Regions from separate parts of the Streptomyces sp. MUSC 14 genome, predicted to be linked through region 2. Evidence: riboswitches for the same ligand, from Rfam matches in the RefSeq annotation. Region 2 holds a riboswitch; each other region holds the start of a gene.

Region 1 (4,751 bases), 160 kb from region 2:
AACGCGTTGAATCTCCAGATCATGAACGAGGTCGTGGCCGCCACCGAGGCCCTCGACCGGGACCCTGACTGCGGCTGCATCGTGATCACCGGGTCCGCGAAGGCGTTCGCGGCCGGTGCCGACATCAAGGAGATGCAGCCGCAGGACTACATGGACATGTACCTCGCCGACTGGTTCGCCGCTTGGGACCGGCTCGGACAGCTGCGCACGCCGACGGTGGCCGCTGTCGCCGGGTACGCCCTCGGTGGAGGCTGTGAGCTGGCCATGCTCTGCGACATCCTGCTCGCCGCTGACACGGCTGTCTTCGGCCAGCCCGAGATCAAGCTCGGGGTGATCCCGGGCATCGGCGGCTCGCAGCGCCTGACTCGCGCGGTCGGCAAGGCGAAGGCCATGGAACTGTGCCTGACCGGACGCACCATGGAAGCGACCGAGGCCGAGCGAGCCGGGCTGGTGTCCCGGGTGGTCCCCGCCGACGACCTGCTCGGCGAGGCCCTGGCCGTCGCCGAGACGGTCGCGGACATGTCGCTGCCGGTGGCGATGATGGCGAAGGAAGCGGTCGGCCGGGCCTTCGAGACCACCCTCACGGAAGGCGTCCGCTTCGAACGGCGCCTTTTCCACGCGGTGTTCGCGACGGCCGACCAGAAGGAGGGCATGGGCGCCTTCATCGACAAGCGACCGCCGGAATTCCGGCACCGCTGACAAAAGGGCGGCGAACCGTGTGCGCCCGGCGACGTCGGAGGAAGGCGCCGCCGGGCGGCACAGCTCTCGCTCACGCGGTGAATGGGCAGGGGCGGGAATGCGACGTGCGCGATGGACGCCGTTGCTCTGCCGGAGCTGCTGAGCTCTTCTTTTGCCGGGAAGCCGAGCGTGTGATTGCTCAGTACTCCGGGTTCCGGTGGCGACGCAATAGCGCCACCAACGCGCAGCGCAGGCAGTCCGTACCGGTCTCCCTCTCGGTGTCTGAACCGCGGGGGCAGGGCGCCGAACAGGCCGTAGCCTCAGTGTGTTGCTGCTCGCAGCACCGGTCTCCGGGTGCTGCGAGCAGGGTTTCCAGATCCTGGAGAAGCCGCTCGGTTCGTTTCGCCTCCTGGGCCAGCACACGGACGCGTGCGCTCTGTCCGCCGACCTGCCGTCGGCTGGCGACGAGCCGTTCGTACTCCTCCAAAGTGAGGGCGACTGCCTCGCGGCCCCCGAGAGTGATATGGCGCGGTGTGAGACGTCTGGCCACTGGATTCCTCCGCTCCTCGCCTAAGGGTTCGCGTTTCGCCGGCCAGATTCGCGGGCCATGCCTGTGATTCGATTCGCGTCGGTGTTCCGGAGAACGTGACAAGGGGCCCGATGATTCCGCGAGGGGCTGTGTTGTCCTGAAGGACTCACGTTGCGGCTGGAACTGAGCGCCTGGGCACGACTGCCGCAGGAGAGCGGATTCAGCGGTCACTCCGCCAACTCGGCACATAAGAGTACCAATCTACTTCATAGAGCTGCCCGGCGGTCGACGGAAATCATGGAGCGCCGTACCCGATTGGGCGCTCCCGGCGGACCCCAGGATGGCCGGTGCCGGCAACAGGTCGCGGGCCGGATGTTGCGGTTCGACCTGCCCAAAACGGGGGACTGAGGTTACGCAGGGCGGAGGGTGCCCAGAGCCACACGGTCTCGGCCGCTTGTCTGATTGACGGACCATCTCAAGTGTCCGTACGCTCCGGTTGTAATGATGGCCTAAGGAAGCTGGTGAAACTCCAGCACGGTCGCGCCACTGTGAACAGATCCTCCCCCGGGTGGATCTGAAGTCAGACCCTGGGCCGTCGCGACGCTCCATCGAACTGAGGGACGCACGATCCCCTGAAGGAGGGCTCACACCCATGAGCAGCATGTCCGCGCCCGCCGCGCTTCCCACCCCGGTCGTCCTGCCGGCCACGAAGGCTGTGTTCTGGCTGGTCGGCACCGCGCTGATCGCGCTGGCCATCTACTACTTCATCGGCGTCGACCAGGGCGCCTACTCCGTCTTCGGCAAGGACATGCACGTCCACGAGTTCGTGCACGACGCCCGCCACTTCCTCGGCTTCCCCTGCCACTGACGGGAGCAGGCACGGACACGGACATCTGAACATGGAAAAGAGACTCATCCTGCGCGGCGTCATCGCCGGCGCAGTCGCCGGGCTGCTCGCCTTCGTCTTCGCGCGGATTTTCGCCGAGCCCCAGATCGCCAAGGCCATCGACTATGAGAGCGGGCGCGACGCCGCACAGTCGGCCCTCGACAAGGCCGCCGGACTGACGCCGGAGGCAGCGGGACCGGACATCTTCAGCCGGACGATCCAGGCCAACGTCGGCATCGGCGTGGGCATGGTCTTCTTCGGCATCGCCATGGGTGCCCTGTTCGCCGTCGCCTACGCCGTGTGCCTCGGCCGGGTCGGCAAGCTGCGTCCCCGGAACCTCGCGATGCTGGTGGCTCTGGGCGGCTTCCTCGGCATGTACTTGGTGCCGTTCCTGAAGTACCCGGCCAACCCGCCGTCGATCGGCCACCCGGACACGATCAAGGACCGCGGCAACCTCTACCTGGCCATGGTCCTCTGCTCGGTACTCTTCCTGGTCGGTGCCGTCTGGCTGGGCAAGCGCCTCCAGGCGCGCTTCGGCAACTGGAACGCTACGCTCCTTGCCGCCGGTGGCTACGTCGTGGCGATCGGCATCGTGATGGCTCTACTGCCGCAACTGGGCGAGCTGTCCGCCAACGTGCAGGAGTACGGGCACCACGCCACCGAGACGCCCCTGCCTCTGAAGAACTCCAAGGGGACGATCGTCTTCCCGGGCTTCCCGGCGGACGTGCTGTTCTCCTTCCGCTTCTACTCCGTCGCCGCCCAGGCCCTGCTCTGGGGGGCCTTGGGTCTCGTCTTCGCCCCCATGGCCGAGCGCCTGCTCGACCCGGCGATGCGGGCCGCCGCGAAGCCCGCGCCCAAGCAGCCGGAGCCGGTCGGCGCGGCATGACGCACTGATGGACTGACGCGCCCGAGGGCCGAGCCGCCGAACGGCTCGGCCCTCGAAGCGTTCGTGCCTCCGTCATCCAGTGGCGCCGCCAAGCCCGGTGTTCCAGCGACCGTTCCGACGACTCTGTTCCGGCGGTACCCGGACGGCCGGTCGACGGACGACTCGTGCATGGCCGAGGTGGCGCAGTTCTCACTGCGCCGTCGGGGTCTCCGAAAGGGACAGGGGCCGTCCGAGCCTCAGGTTCCACCGCCCCGCCCGTCCGCTCAACTCCGTGGCGGTCAGCGGTGGTACGTCGAGCCGCCAGAATGCCGTCGCGGGCAGATCCAGCACATGGACGACTGCGGCCCGCACGACCTCCGGCTCGACCACGGCCACCGTACGGCCGTTCATGTCCTGGGCGGTGTCCAGCCAGTTCCCGACGCGTGCACACACATCTCGTACCGACTCCCCGCCGTGTGCGGCCCAGCCGGGGTCGCCGAGCCAGTAGCCGACCGCCTCGGGCTCGGCGGCCGCCACCTCGTCGAGGGTGCGGCCACGCCAGCGGCCCACGTCCAGGCCATTCAGCTCGGGCTTCTCCATGCCGGCGAGTCCGAGTGCCTCCGCGGTCTCCCGGCAGCGCACGCTCGGGGACATGACCACATGTGCCGGCACGGGCAGCGACCCGGCGGCCTCGCGGGCGCGGGCCGCTCCGGTGTCGTCGATCGAGTCGCCGTCGTAGAAGCGCGCCTGCCGAAGTGAGGGGCTCGTGGCGGGTGAGAGGAAGGTGACGCGGCTGGTCACGTGGCTGCTCCTGCCGTCCGTGTCTTCGGTGTCTTGGGGTCGTCATGAGGTCTGGCTCTCCACGGGATACGGCACGTACGTGCGCCGGTCCGGGTCGATGGCCAGCCGTCCGCCTGCGGGGGGCCGGGCCCGCTGGGCGCAGTCGCGGCGCTCACAGATCCGGCAGCCCAGGCCGATGGGGGTCGCTGCGCGTGGGTCGTCCAGGGCGATTCCCTCGGCGTAGACGAGGCGGTGGGCGTGGCGTAGTTCGCAGCCGAGCGCGACGGCGAACTCGGCGCGGGGAGCGTGGTGGCCGAATCCGCCGCGGAGGATCGTCCGCGCGACCCAGAAGTACCGCTTCCCGTCCGGCATCTCCGCCACCTGCGTCAGTATCCGGCCCGGCGCGGAGAACGCCTCGTACACCGTCCACAGCGGACACGTGCCGCCCATGCGGGAGAAGTGGAAGTCCGTGGCGGACTGGCGCTTGGAGATGTTGCCGGCCCGGTCCACGCGCAGGAACGAGAAGGGCACACCGCGGCTGCCGCTGCGCTGCAGGGTGCTCAGCCGGTGGCAGACCGTCTCGAAGCCGACACCGAAGCGGGCCGAGAGCAGCTCGATGTCGTACCGCACTTCCTCGGCCATGGAATGGAAGGCGGTGTACGGCATCAGCAGGGCGCCCGCGAAGTAGTTGGCGAGTCCGATGCGGGCCAGCGTGGACGACTCCGGTGAGGTCAGCTCCGTCGCGCTGCCGACCAGTCGATCGAGCAGCGGACCGTGTTCCAACAGTGCGAGCTGTGTGGCGAGTTGGAAGGAGCGCTGGCCGTCGCTGAGCCAGGGGGAGAGGAAGAGTAGACCGGTGTCCGGGTCGTAGCGCCGGGCGTCGGCGGAGCGGCCGGCGGCGGCCTGAACCACCCGGACTCCGTGCCGTTCGGTGAGGTGTGCGGTGAGCGGGTCGGCGGCGTGCCCCGGTCGCAGCTGAAGGGCTGCCGCGATGCGTTCGGCCTCGGTGTCCA
Region 2 (4,751 bases):
CCCACGCCGATCGGCAGGCCCAGCGCGGGCCCGTCCGAGGGGCTGTGCTCGGCGCCGTGCCCGGTGACGCGGCGCGGTTTCTGCGTGTCCGACACCTGCTCGCCGCACCCCCGGTGCGGATACCCGGCGATGGCGCACAGCAGGGCGTTGGTGTCGTAGCGCAGCGGTGGCGCGACGGCGGCCAGGGCGTCGGCGGTCGTCGCGTCGTCGGACACCCGGGCGCAGGCCGTACGGCCGGCCGGCGGGGTCTCGCCGGACGGCGCGTCCGCAGGGGTGCCGAAGTCGAGGACCAGCGCCACCCGCTTCATGCCGGCCTTGGCCGGCGTGGCCGCGCAGATCGTCCGGAAGTCCGCCGTGCCGCGCGGCCGGCTCGCGTCGGCCGAGTCCGCGCTGACCGCGAAGCGGAAACCCGCCACCGCGCCGTCGTCGGGACGGGCGATCGCCGGGCCCTGCGTGGCGTACGTCCACTGGTCGCCGGTGCGCTCCCAGAAGGACCAGTAGCGGTAACCGGCGGCCTGCGCCTGGGTCACCGCGGCGGCGAGGACGACGAACGCGGCCAGCGCCAGGGTCGCCGCACGGCGGACCCCGGTCACAGCTGCTGCTTCTTGCGGCCGCTGAGCAGGAAGCCGATGCCGATGCCCGCGACGAGGCAGACACCGACGAACCACCAGAGCCCGAACGACGATCCGCCGTCGGACTTCGTGGACTTCTCGGGGCTGTTGGACGCGTGCCCGGCGGATTCCATGCTGGGCGCCGGGCCCTGCGCGTTGAGCGAGCGGACCAGGCTGGTGCCGCCGAAGTCGCCCGGCTGCGCGCCCACCGCGTGCGCGGCGAGGATCAGCTGGGCGTACGCCGCCGGGCCGCTCTGCTCGGCCCAGTGCGTGGCGTTGTGCTCCAGCCAGGCGTACGACCGCGAGGCCTGCTCGACGTGCCCGTCGGCGGCGAGCGCGACGACCGTGTCCGCCGTGTTGCCGTAGTCCGGCTGGTCCGTGGCGCCGGGCAGCGCGGAGGTCAGGTGGCCGGTCTTCGCGACGGCCGACGCGAGGTTCGCGCCCGCGTTGTCCGCGATCTGCGCCGGGGTGAGGTGCTCGCCGGTGACGCACGCGCTGCTGCCGGGCGCCTTGCCGGCCGTCGTGACGAACCCCTTGCCGAGCGCGCCGAGTACGCCCGCCGCCGTCGCGTCCGCGTTGGCCGCGAGGGCGCCCTTCTTGTCCGGCTGGAAGGCGAGGCCGCCACCGCCGGGCCGCTTGCAGGGCACGGACATGGCGGCGAGGAGGTCGTAGGGGGACTTGCCCGCCCTGGTGGTCTTCGCCGGGTCCGTGCCGGTCGCGGCCAGGGCGCCGATGACGACGGACGTGGAGTTGGTGTCGCTGGCGCCGCCCGGGTTGTAGCCCCAGCCGCCGTCCGTGTTCTGCACGGACTTCAGCCAGGCGACCGCCTTGCCGACCACGTCGTCGTGCCCGCCGGTCGCCTTCAGGGCCTGGACGGCGGCGGCCGTGTTGTTGGTGTCCACCACGACCTTGCTGTCGCACGCCTTGTCCGGGGCGGCGCGGAACGCGGCGAACGCGCCGTTCGCGCACTGCTGGCCGGTGAGCCAGTCGACGGCCTGCGCGGCGGGCCGGTAGCCGAGCGTGCGCTGCGCGACCAGCGTCAGCGACTGGCGCCACACGCCGTCGTAGGCCGGGTCGGCCGTGCCGTACAGCCCGGCCGGGAGGGTGAGCTTCGCAGAGGGCGACGGGGCCGGGGACGCTCCGGCGGCCGTGGCGGGCGCGGCGGCGGCCAGCACGCCTACGGCGGCGAGAGCCGCTGCGCTGCGGCGGACGTTCATGGTCGGCGACTGCCTCTCCTGCGGGGAGCCGGGCAGCGCGCGGGGACACCCCGGGCGGCTCGGCTCCGTAGACCTCGACGGTGCCGTGCGCGGCGGGTCGCCGACGCACGTGAGCCGGTCAACGTCCCGTCCGGGGCAGTCCGGCTCACCGTCCGGTGACGAACGGCTCACGGTTGCGGGTTCAGCGCCGGAATTGCACCGGCTTCCCCCTGTACGGGTGTGATGACGACCCCGCCACCTTACCGGCAGGCCTGCGCGCGCCGGGGGGTGGCCGTGGGCACAGGGCGGCGGTGACCAGGGTGACGGCCATGACGACGGGGAAACCGCTCGGCGCGGGCCGCCCGGCGGACGTGTACGAGATCGACGCGGCGTGGGTGCTGAGCCGGGACCTCGTCATGGAACGCCTCTCGGGCCCGACCCTGCTGACCGCGCTCGCCGAGGGCCGTATCGATATGCGGCTCCGCCGTGTGGGCCCGGACGGCCACGACGCGCCTACGCCGCCCCCAGCGCCCGATCGCACTCCTCCGTGTCCTCACCCTCCACCACCCAGTACGACCGCCCGTCCGCCGACTCCGCGAAGCGGATCGCGGCGGCCCGCTGCCGGCTCGGCGTGGCGTCCACCGACGTGCCGCACGCCAGCGCCAGCGCCACCCGTGCCAGATCGACCCCCGTCGCCCGCTCCACCAGCCAGGGAATCAGGTCGCCCGGGAGGAACGGCGCGACCCCGGTCACCCGCGGGCCCCGGCCGGTCAGTCGCAGTCCCACGTGCGCGACGGTGTGCGCGAGCCCCAGCGCCCGGACCGCCCGCTCGACCGTCTGCCGCAGGAAGCGGTTGTGCAGCAGGCCGTCGTGCGCGTGGACCGAGTGGCGCAGCGGCAGGCCCCCCGGCGCCCCCGGTGTCGTACGGGTGAGCGCGGCGATGCGGACCTCGTCGTCCAGGACGACCGTCTCCGCGGACACCAGCGCGCCGTCGAGGTCACCGGGCCCGTCCGCGGTCAGGCGGTGCCGGGCGAGCAGCGCCTTCGACGTCGCGGGGTCGGTGCAGGCCCCGGCCGTCTCGTACGACAGGCCCGGCAGCCCCAGATACCCGGTGATCCGCGCGGCGGTGCGCAGATGCGCCCTGGTCCAGGTCAGCACGCCCGCGACCGGCTGCCCGTCCGCGTACCGCGCGATCGCCTCGGCCGTCCGCGCCTCGTGCGTGGGGTCGGCCGGGAGATGGCCGGACAGGAAGGGCCGCGCCCAGCCGGGTGCGGCGCTGTCGACCAGGATCACGGGGCGGGTCTCGGCGATCCGCTCCAGCGGGATCCCGTACGCGACGGGGCCGGCCCCGAGCAGGAGGACGGGCTGCGGCATCGGCGCATCACCTTTGCGGGAGAGGCAGGACAGCGGCAGAGCGGGACGGTCGGACGGGGCGGTCGGGCGGGCGGTGGAACGCCCCGGGTGCCGCTTCCCCCGTGTGCGGCACCCGGGGCGGGTCGAAATCTTGCTCTCTGTGGCGTGATCCTCACCCACCGCACGCTCAACTGTCAACTATTCCTGCCTCATTGGGCAGGAAGTCTTGTCATCTCTGGTCGGCGGACGGACGACCGGGTAGCCTCGCGTCTCGTCCCGTCGCCCGGTCGAGCGGTCGAGGGACGTACGACACAGCTCAGGGGGCCTCGGTGCGTGACGCCTACACCGCGCTGGCCGAAGTGCTGGCCAGAATCGGGGAGTTGACCGGCCGGCCCGGCCGGCTTCCGGAGGCCGTCGACGTGGCCGACCTCTCCCATCGCACCGGCATCCCCGTCGGCACCGTCGTGGAGCTGCTCGGCGGCGGCCGGGCGCCCGAGGCCGGACTGGCCCAACGCGTGCGCCAGCGGCTGGACTTCATCCGCGAGACCCGGCGCCGCCCCGACGGCAAGCGGTACTCGCTGGACGAGCTGGCCAGGATCGCCGGCACCAGCAGGCAGTGGCTGAGCGAGTGGCGCAGGAGCGGGCTGCCGAGCCTGGAGCACACCGACCGGCTGCGCCGGTTCTTCGGACTGCCGGCCGGCTTCTTCACGGCCGACGAACCGGAGGCGCTGCACGAGGCGTTGCAGCCGGTGCTCCAGGGGCTGGAGGCCGAGGCGGACCCGCTGCTGCGGCTGCGCGAGAGCGGCCTGGTCCGGCTCGCCGCACGAGCCCCGCAGATGAACGCCCGCCAGCTCGCCACGCTCGCCGACCTCGCCGAGATGATCATCTCCTCGGAACCGGCGGGGGACGCGAGTCGGTGAGGCCCTCCAGGTCACCGAAGCGGTTCCTCGACCGGCTGATGCGTGACACGGCCCGTACCTTCACCGCGCCGACCGGCGCCGAGGCCTTCCTGCACGCCCTGCGGCTCCACGCGCCGGTCATCGACAGGTTCCGTCGGCAGCCGGCCGGCACGGAAGGTCCCGTCGCGCATGCCTGACGCAGCCGCTGGTATACGCACCGCCCGCCGCGTCCCGCGCGCGGTCGCTCGCCCGGTGGACAACGCCTTGAACCTCGCCCTCGGCCCCCGCAAGCGCCCCCTCCCCGGCCCACCCCTGACCGACCTCAACCAGCCTTCCCGGCCGGGGGAGTCGGCCCTTTGAAGGGCAGTCGCAGCGCCCTGCGGTCCAGCAGCCACCGGCCGTCGTCGACCCGGCGGAACGAGTCCTCGTACGTTCCGATCTGGACGGGTGGTCCGGCGGGCACCATGCCGCCGGCGTACCCGTCGACGCGGTAGGTCGCGAAGTACGAGACGGCGGTGGCGGTGTCCGGTCCGGTCACGGTGACGAGGACGTTGGACATGAACCGGCGCGAGAGCCGGTCGGCGGGCCGGGAGCCGAAGTACTCCCGCAGCGCCGCCCGCCCGGCCACCCGCCGTCCGTCTCCCGGCGGGGGCCATTCCCAGACGCCGTCCTCGGTGAACAGCCCGGCCACG
Region 3 (4,751 bases), on a different contig from region 2:
AGGGCCGGGCCCGCCGGGAGCTCGGAGACGGAGAACCACGGCACGCCCGAGCCGGCCGTGAGGGGCACGCCCGGCGATTCCTCGCCGAGCGCGAAGTCCATGACGGTCCGGCGGTGCAGCAGTTCCCGCGCCTGTACGCCCGTGCAGGTGCCGGCCGTTACCTCTTCCTCGGCGAGGGTGCGTGGGTCCGGCACGGGCCCGACCCTGCGCCGGACTCGCCGTGCTCAGGCGTTCTTCCGAGCCACCGCGCCGTAGAAGCCGATCTCCTCGGAGCCGGCCGGCGGGGTGGTGTCGGGGCGCCAGAACGGGACCTGGGTCAGGCCGGGTTCGACCAGTTCGAGGCCGTCGAAGAACCGCTCGACCCGGTCGCGGGAGCGCAGGTTCATGGTGGCGGTGGCGCTCTTGTAGACGGCCTCGGCGTCGCTGCGGTCGTCGGCGAAGTCGCCCGTCGCGTGCGACAGGACGAGGAAGCTGCCGGCCGGCAGTGCGTCGCGCAGAGTGGCCACGATCCGCTCGGGACCGTCCGCGTCACGGATGAAGTGGAGTATGGCGACGAGGAACAGGGCGACCGGCCGGCCGAAGTCGATGACCCGGCGGACCTCCGGATGATCGATGACGGACTGCGGATCGCGCAGGTCGGCGAGGACGATGCTGGTCGTGCCGGCCCGGCTGAGCAGCGCGTCGGCGTGCGCCTTCACGATCGGGTCGTTGTCGACGTAGGCGACACGCACGTCCGGTGCCAGCTGCTGGGCGACCTCGTGCACGTTCGGGGAGGTGGGCAGTCCGGTGCCGATGTCCAGGATCTGGCGGACACCGGTGTCGACGACGTAGCGCACCGCACGGTGCAGGAAGGCGCGGTTGGCGCGCACGGAGATCCACACCTCGGGGGCCGCCGCGGCGAGCTGGTCGCCCGCCTGCTGGTCCACCTCGTAGTTGTCCTTGCCGCCCAGGAGGTAGTCGTAGATGCGCGCGGGATGCGGCTTGCTGGTGTCGATGCGCACGGCCTGGCCGCCGTCCTGAGTCACAGTGGGCTCCTCTCCCCGACCGTCACGGCCTCGGTCCCGTGAACGATTGGCCAAAGCTTCCCATATCAACTACCCCGCTCGTGCCCACAGTTCCCGCTGCCGACGGCTGTGCCCGGGGCTGCGCACGGACGTGCTGATAGCTTGCCGGAGCCAGTCGAGCCACAACCGAGGCCAGGGAATCCGGTGCGAATCCGCAACTGACGCGCAGCGGTGAGGGGGACGGGCGGGGCACACCATGCCACTGGGAGGGACCGGGCCGCCGGAAGGGCTGACGCCGAACCCTGCCGGGAAGGCGCCCCGGCCGGACGAACCCGAGTCCGAAGACCTGCTGGCACCTTCGCGCCGCCGGGTGCGGAGGACGTCCGTAGGCCAGGCTCCGCGTACGCGTCCGGCATCCGAGGCACATCCGTGTTCAGGCCCTCGTGTACTGGTTCTCCGACTCCCGCCCGCCCTATCCGGCCGGCTGCTGCGGCGCGCCGGGCATCATCACCCGTGCCGTCGGCGCGCAGAACGTCTTCGCGGACACGCACGACGAGTGGCCGCAGATCAACTGGGAGACCGTGGCCGACCGCGACCCCGACGTCCTCGTCCTCGTCCTCGGCGACCTCACCCGCACGATGCAGACCGCGGAGAACGCCCGGGCCAAGGTCCGCTTCCTGGAGACCGACCCCGCCACCCGCAACCTCACGGCGGTGCGCAAGAAGCGCTACGTCCTGCTCAGCGGGCAGGCGATGAACCCGGGCATCCGGACCGTCGAGGGCATCGAGCAGGTCGCCGCCGGGCTGCGTACGTTCGGGCTCGTCAAGTGAGCCTGCGTACGGCCGCGTCGGCGGGAGCCGGGCTCACCGCCCTGGTGCTGTCCGTCGCGTTCGCCCTGACCATCGGCCCGGCCCAGATCTCCGCGTCGGACGTGTGGGCGTCGGCCGCCGCCCGTCTCGGGCTCGGGGAGAGCGGGTTGGCGCCGTTGCGCGACGGGATCGTGTGGGACCTGCGGATGCCACGCACCCTGCTGGCCGCCGTCTGCGGCGCCGGGCTCGCGGTGTGCGGGGCGGTCATGCAGTCCCTGCTGCGCAACCCGCTCGCCGACCCGTTCGTGCTCGGGGTGTCCTCGGAAGCCTCGACCGGCGCGGTCGCAGTCGTCGTGCTCGGTGTGGGCGGGGGAGCGGTGTCGCTTTCGGCGGGCGCGTTCGGGACGTCGTCGCGCTCGGCCGGATCCCGCACCGCCGCGCCTGGGCCGCCCCCGGCCCCGCCGACACGCGGGCCGTCACCGAGGCACTGGACCGCACGGGTCTGACCGACCGCGCCGGACAGTCCTGGCACACCCTGTCCGGGGGCGAACGCCAGCGCACCCAGATCACGCGTGCCCTGGCCCAGGAGCCCCGCGAACTGCTCCTGGACGAACCGACCAACCACCTCGGCATCCAGCACCAGCTCGACCTGCTGGACCTCGTCGCGAGCCTGCCGGTCACCACGGTGATTGCCCTGCACGACCTCAACCTCGCCGCGTTGTACTGCGACCGGCTGCTAGTGCTGCACGACGGCCGGGCGGTCGCCGAGGGCCCGCCCGGCGCGGTCCTGACCAGCGACCTGATCAAGCGGGTGTACGGCGTCGACGCCGAGGTCATCACCGCGGACGGCCACCCGGTGATCCGCTTCCTGCGGCGCGGCGGTCAGCGATCGGAGCCGCCCCGGCACGGACCGCGGGGCGCCGGGCGGCGCGGGTGGCACGGGCGGGTGGGAGAGGGCGGGGAACTACCCGAGCGCATGGATTGATCGCTCCCCGCCCCCCGGTGGGTCGGCCCGCCTCGGCACGTCGTCACGGACAGGGAGGGGCGACTCGGCGACCGGTCGGACGAGGCATCGACCCACCGATCTTGTTCAGACCCTCCGCCACCGGACGCGCGACGGCCAGCGGAGCCGGGCCGCCCGGGTGACGAGGGTTGTCCGGGTGACGAGGGGCGCTCGGCGGGCTGGTGTTCAGGCGGGGCCGGGGGACCCCGGGCGCTCCTCGTCGGCGCGCCGCTCGACGGAACGGTGCCCGGCGGGGGGCCGCCAGCCGCCGGAGACCTCCTTGACCGGCTTGTGCGGGAAGCGGCGCTCGGCGTACCGCTGGGCGTCGGAGCCCGGCAGCACGTAGAGGGTCTCCGCCTTGTCCTGGAGCGGGCGCAGCACGGTCTCCAGATAGGCCTTGCGGTCGTCGAGATAGGGTCCCAGCACGTCCTCGCCGGCGGGGCACACAGCCAGGCAGTAGCCGGACTTGTAACTCGGCTTGAACGCGAGGCTCTGCCACATCGAGGCGTTCTCGGGGTCGGTCACCCGCGAGCGGAAGTCGGCCGCGTCCGCACTGTCGGCCACGGTCTGCACCCAGTCGGTGAAGCCGCTCATGAACTCCCGGTAGTTGTGGGTCGTGCAGGCCAGCGCGTCGAACGAGCCGTCCTTGCCGATGGCGCCGATCGGACAGGCCGCGACGCACAGCTTGCAGTCCACGCAGGGGCTGTAGTCCAGCGGCCGGCCGTACGCGCTGACCGGGGCGTCCACGAGCACGGTGGCGAGCAGCACGAAATTGCCGAACCGGGGGTGGATGACATTGCGGTGCAGCCCCATGACGCCCAGGCCCGCGGCCACGGCGACCGTCTTGTGCGCGACGACCCAGATACGGCCGGGGAAGTGCTCCATCTCCTGCGGGAACCCGGCGGACGGATTGAGCGCGCGATGGCCGGCGTCCTCCAGGGCCCGGACCACCCTGCGGGCGGCGGCGTTGACCTGTTCGTCGGTCTGGTGGAACTCCTGGTTGGCCACGCTGCGCGCGGGCGAGCGGGTGTTGGCACGGTTCATCCGGACCATGAGCGAGACCAGCGCGCGCGTGCCCGGCAGGGCGGCGAGGACATGGTCCCGCTCCCCGGCGAGGTCGGGGTGGTCCAGGCTCACCGCCGCCGCGTCGTCCGCACCGGCCTCCAGACACAGCGCGCGCAGCCAGTCCGCGTCGATCACCGGTGGCGGCGGTGCCGGAGCGGCGTTCGCGCGGGATGCCAGTACGGCCCGTACGGACGGGTGGGCGGCGAGGCGGGCGGGCAGCTTCCGGCTTCCCGCCCCCTCGGCCGTGCGCTGCTCGCGCATGCGGCCTCCCCTGCTGAGTTGGAAAATCAAACTTACCCCGGGAAGAGTAGCGGGAGAGGGTGGCGGGGGGTGGCTCCGGTTCGTGCTTGAAGTTGGAAACCGATCGGTTTACCGTGGGAGAGGCCGATGGGAAACCGATCGGTTTTCACTCGTGACTTCCCCTGGAGACGACATGACCGTGATCAAGAACTCCGTCGCCCTGGTCACCGGCGGCAGCCGGGGCCTGGGCAGGGCGCTGGTGGAGGAGCTGTACGCGCGCGGAGCCGCCAAGGTGTACGCCACGGCCCGGGACCCGCGCACCGTGACCCATCCGGACGCCGTTCCGCTCGCCCTGGAGGTCACCGACCCGGCCTCCGTCGCCGCGGCCGCCGCGCAGGCGCAGGACGTCAACATCCTGATCAACAACGCGGGTGTCTCGCTCGGTGCGCGCTCCTTCCTCGATGCCGAGATCGACGTCGTGCGCCGTGAGTTCGAGACCAACTTCTACGGCCCGCTCCTGGTCACCCGGGCCTTCGTCCCGGTCCTCGGACGCAACGGCGGCGGACACCTCCTCAACGTGCACTCCGTGCTCTCCTGGATCGGGGTCGCCGGCTCCTACAGCGCCACCAA

What was found. Region 2 has a riboswitch for cobalamin ahead of BIV25_RS02075 (prenyltransferase/squalene oxidase repeat-containing protein). Riboswitches for the same ligand answer to the same signal wherever they lie in the genome.
Region 1: it holds a riboswitch for cobalamin, as region 2 does, so the genes downstream of both, BIV25_RS02770 (CbtB-domain containing protein) here and BIV25_RS02075 (prenyltransferase/squalene oxidase repeat-containing protein) in region 2, are expected to answer to the same signal.
Region 3: it holds a riboswitch for cobalamin, as region 2 does, so the genes downstream of both, BIV25_RS35565 (ABC transporter substrate-binding protein) here and BIV25_RS02075 (prenyltransferase/squalene oxidase repeat-containing protein) in region 2, are expected to answer to the same signal.

The regions. Positions count from the first base shown of each region.
Region 1 covers NZ_MLYN01000007.1:321,948-326,698, reverse strand. Annotated here, with positions in the region: gene BIV25_RS02780 (enoyl-CoA hydratase) at 1-699, shown strand, start outside; cobalamin riboswitch at 1,667-1,814, shown strand; gene BIV25_RS02770 (CbtB-domain containing protein) at 1,860-2,075, shown strand; gene BIV25_RS02765 (CbtA family protein) at 2,107-2,979, shown strand; gene BIV25_RS02760 (histidine phosphatase family protein) at 3,169-3,759, opposite strand; gene BIV25_RS02755 (short-chain fatty acyl-CoA regulator family protein) at 3,802-4,751, opposite strand, start outside.
Region 2 covers NZ_MLYN01000007.1:165,064-169,814, reverse strand. Annotated here, with positions in the region: gene BIV25_RS02080 (SCO2322 family protein) at 1-593, opposite strand, end outside; gene BIV25_RS02075 (prenyltransferase/squalene oxidase repeat-containing protein) at 590-1,828, opposite strand; cobalamin riboswitch at 1,945-2,077, opposite strand; gene BIV25_RS02070 (hypothetical protein) at 2,321-3,181, opposite strand; gene BIV25_RS02065 (helix-turn-helix transcriptional regulator) at 3,490-4,080, shown strand; gene BIV25_RS02060 (hypothetical protein) at 4,077-4,256, shown strand; gene BIV25_RS02055 (nuclear transport factor 2 family protein) at 4,382-4,751, opposite strand, start outside.
Region 3 covers NZ_MLYN01000061.1:70,576-75,326, forward strand. Annotated here, with positions in the region: gene BIV25_RS35555 (serine hydrolase domain-containing protein) at 1-194, opposite strand, end outside; gene BIV25_RS35560 (SAM-dependent methyltransferase) at 225-1,025, opposite strand; cobalamin riboswitch at 1,160-1,373, shown strand; partial or broken gene BIV25_RS35565 (ABC transporter substrate-binding protein) at 1,442-1,834, shown strand; partial or broken gene BIV25_RS35570 (iron chelate uptake ABC transporter family permease subunit) at 1,831-2,214, shown strand; partial or broken gene BIV25_RS35575 (ABC transporter ATP-binding protein) at 2,211-2,798, shown strand; gene BIV25_RS35580 ((4Fe-4S)-binding protein) at 3,003-4,142, opposite strand; gene BIV25_RS35585 (SDR family oxidoreductase) at 4,315-4,751, shown strand, end outside.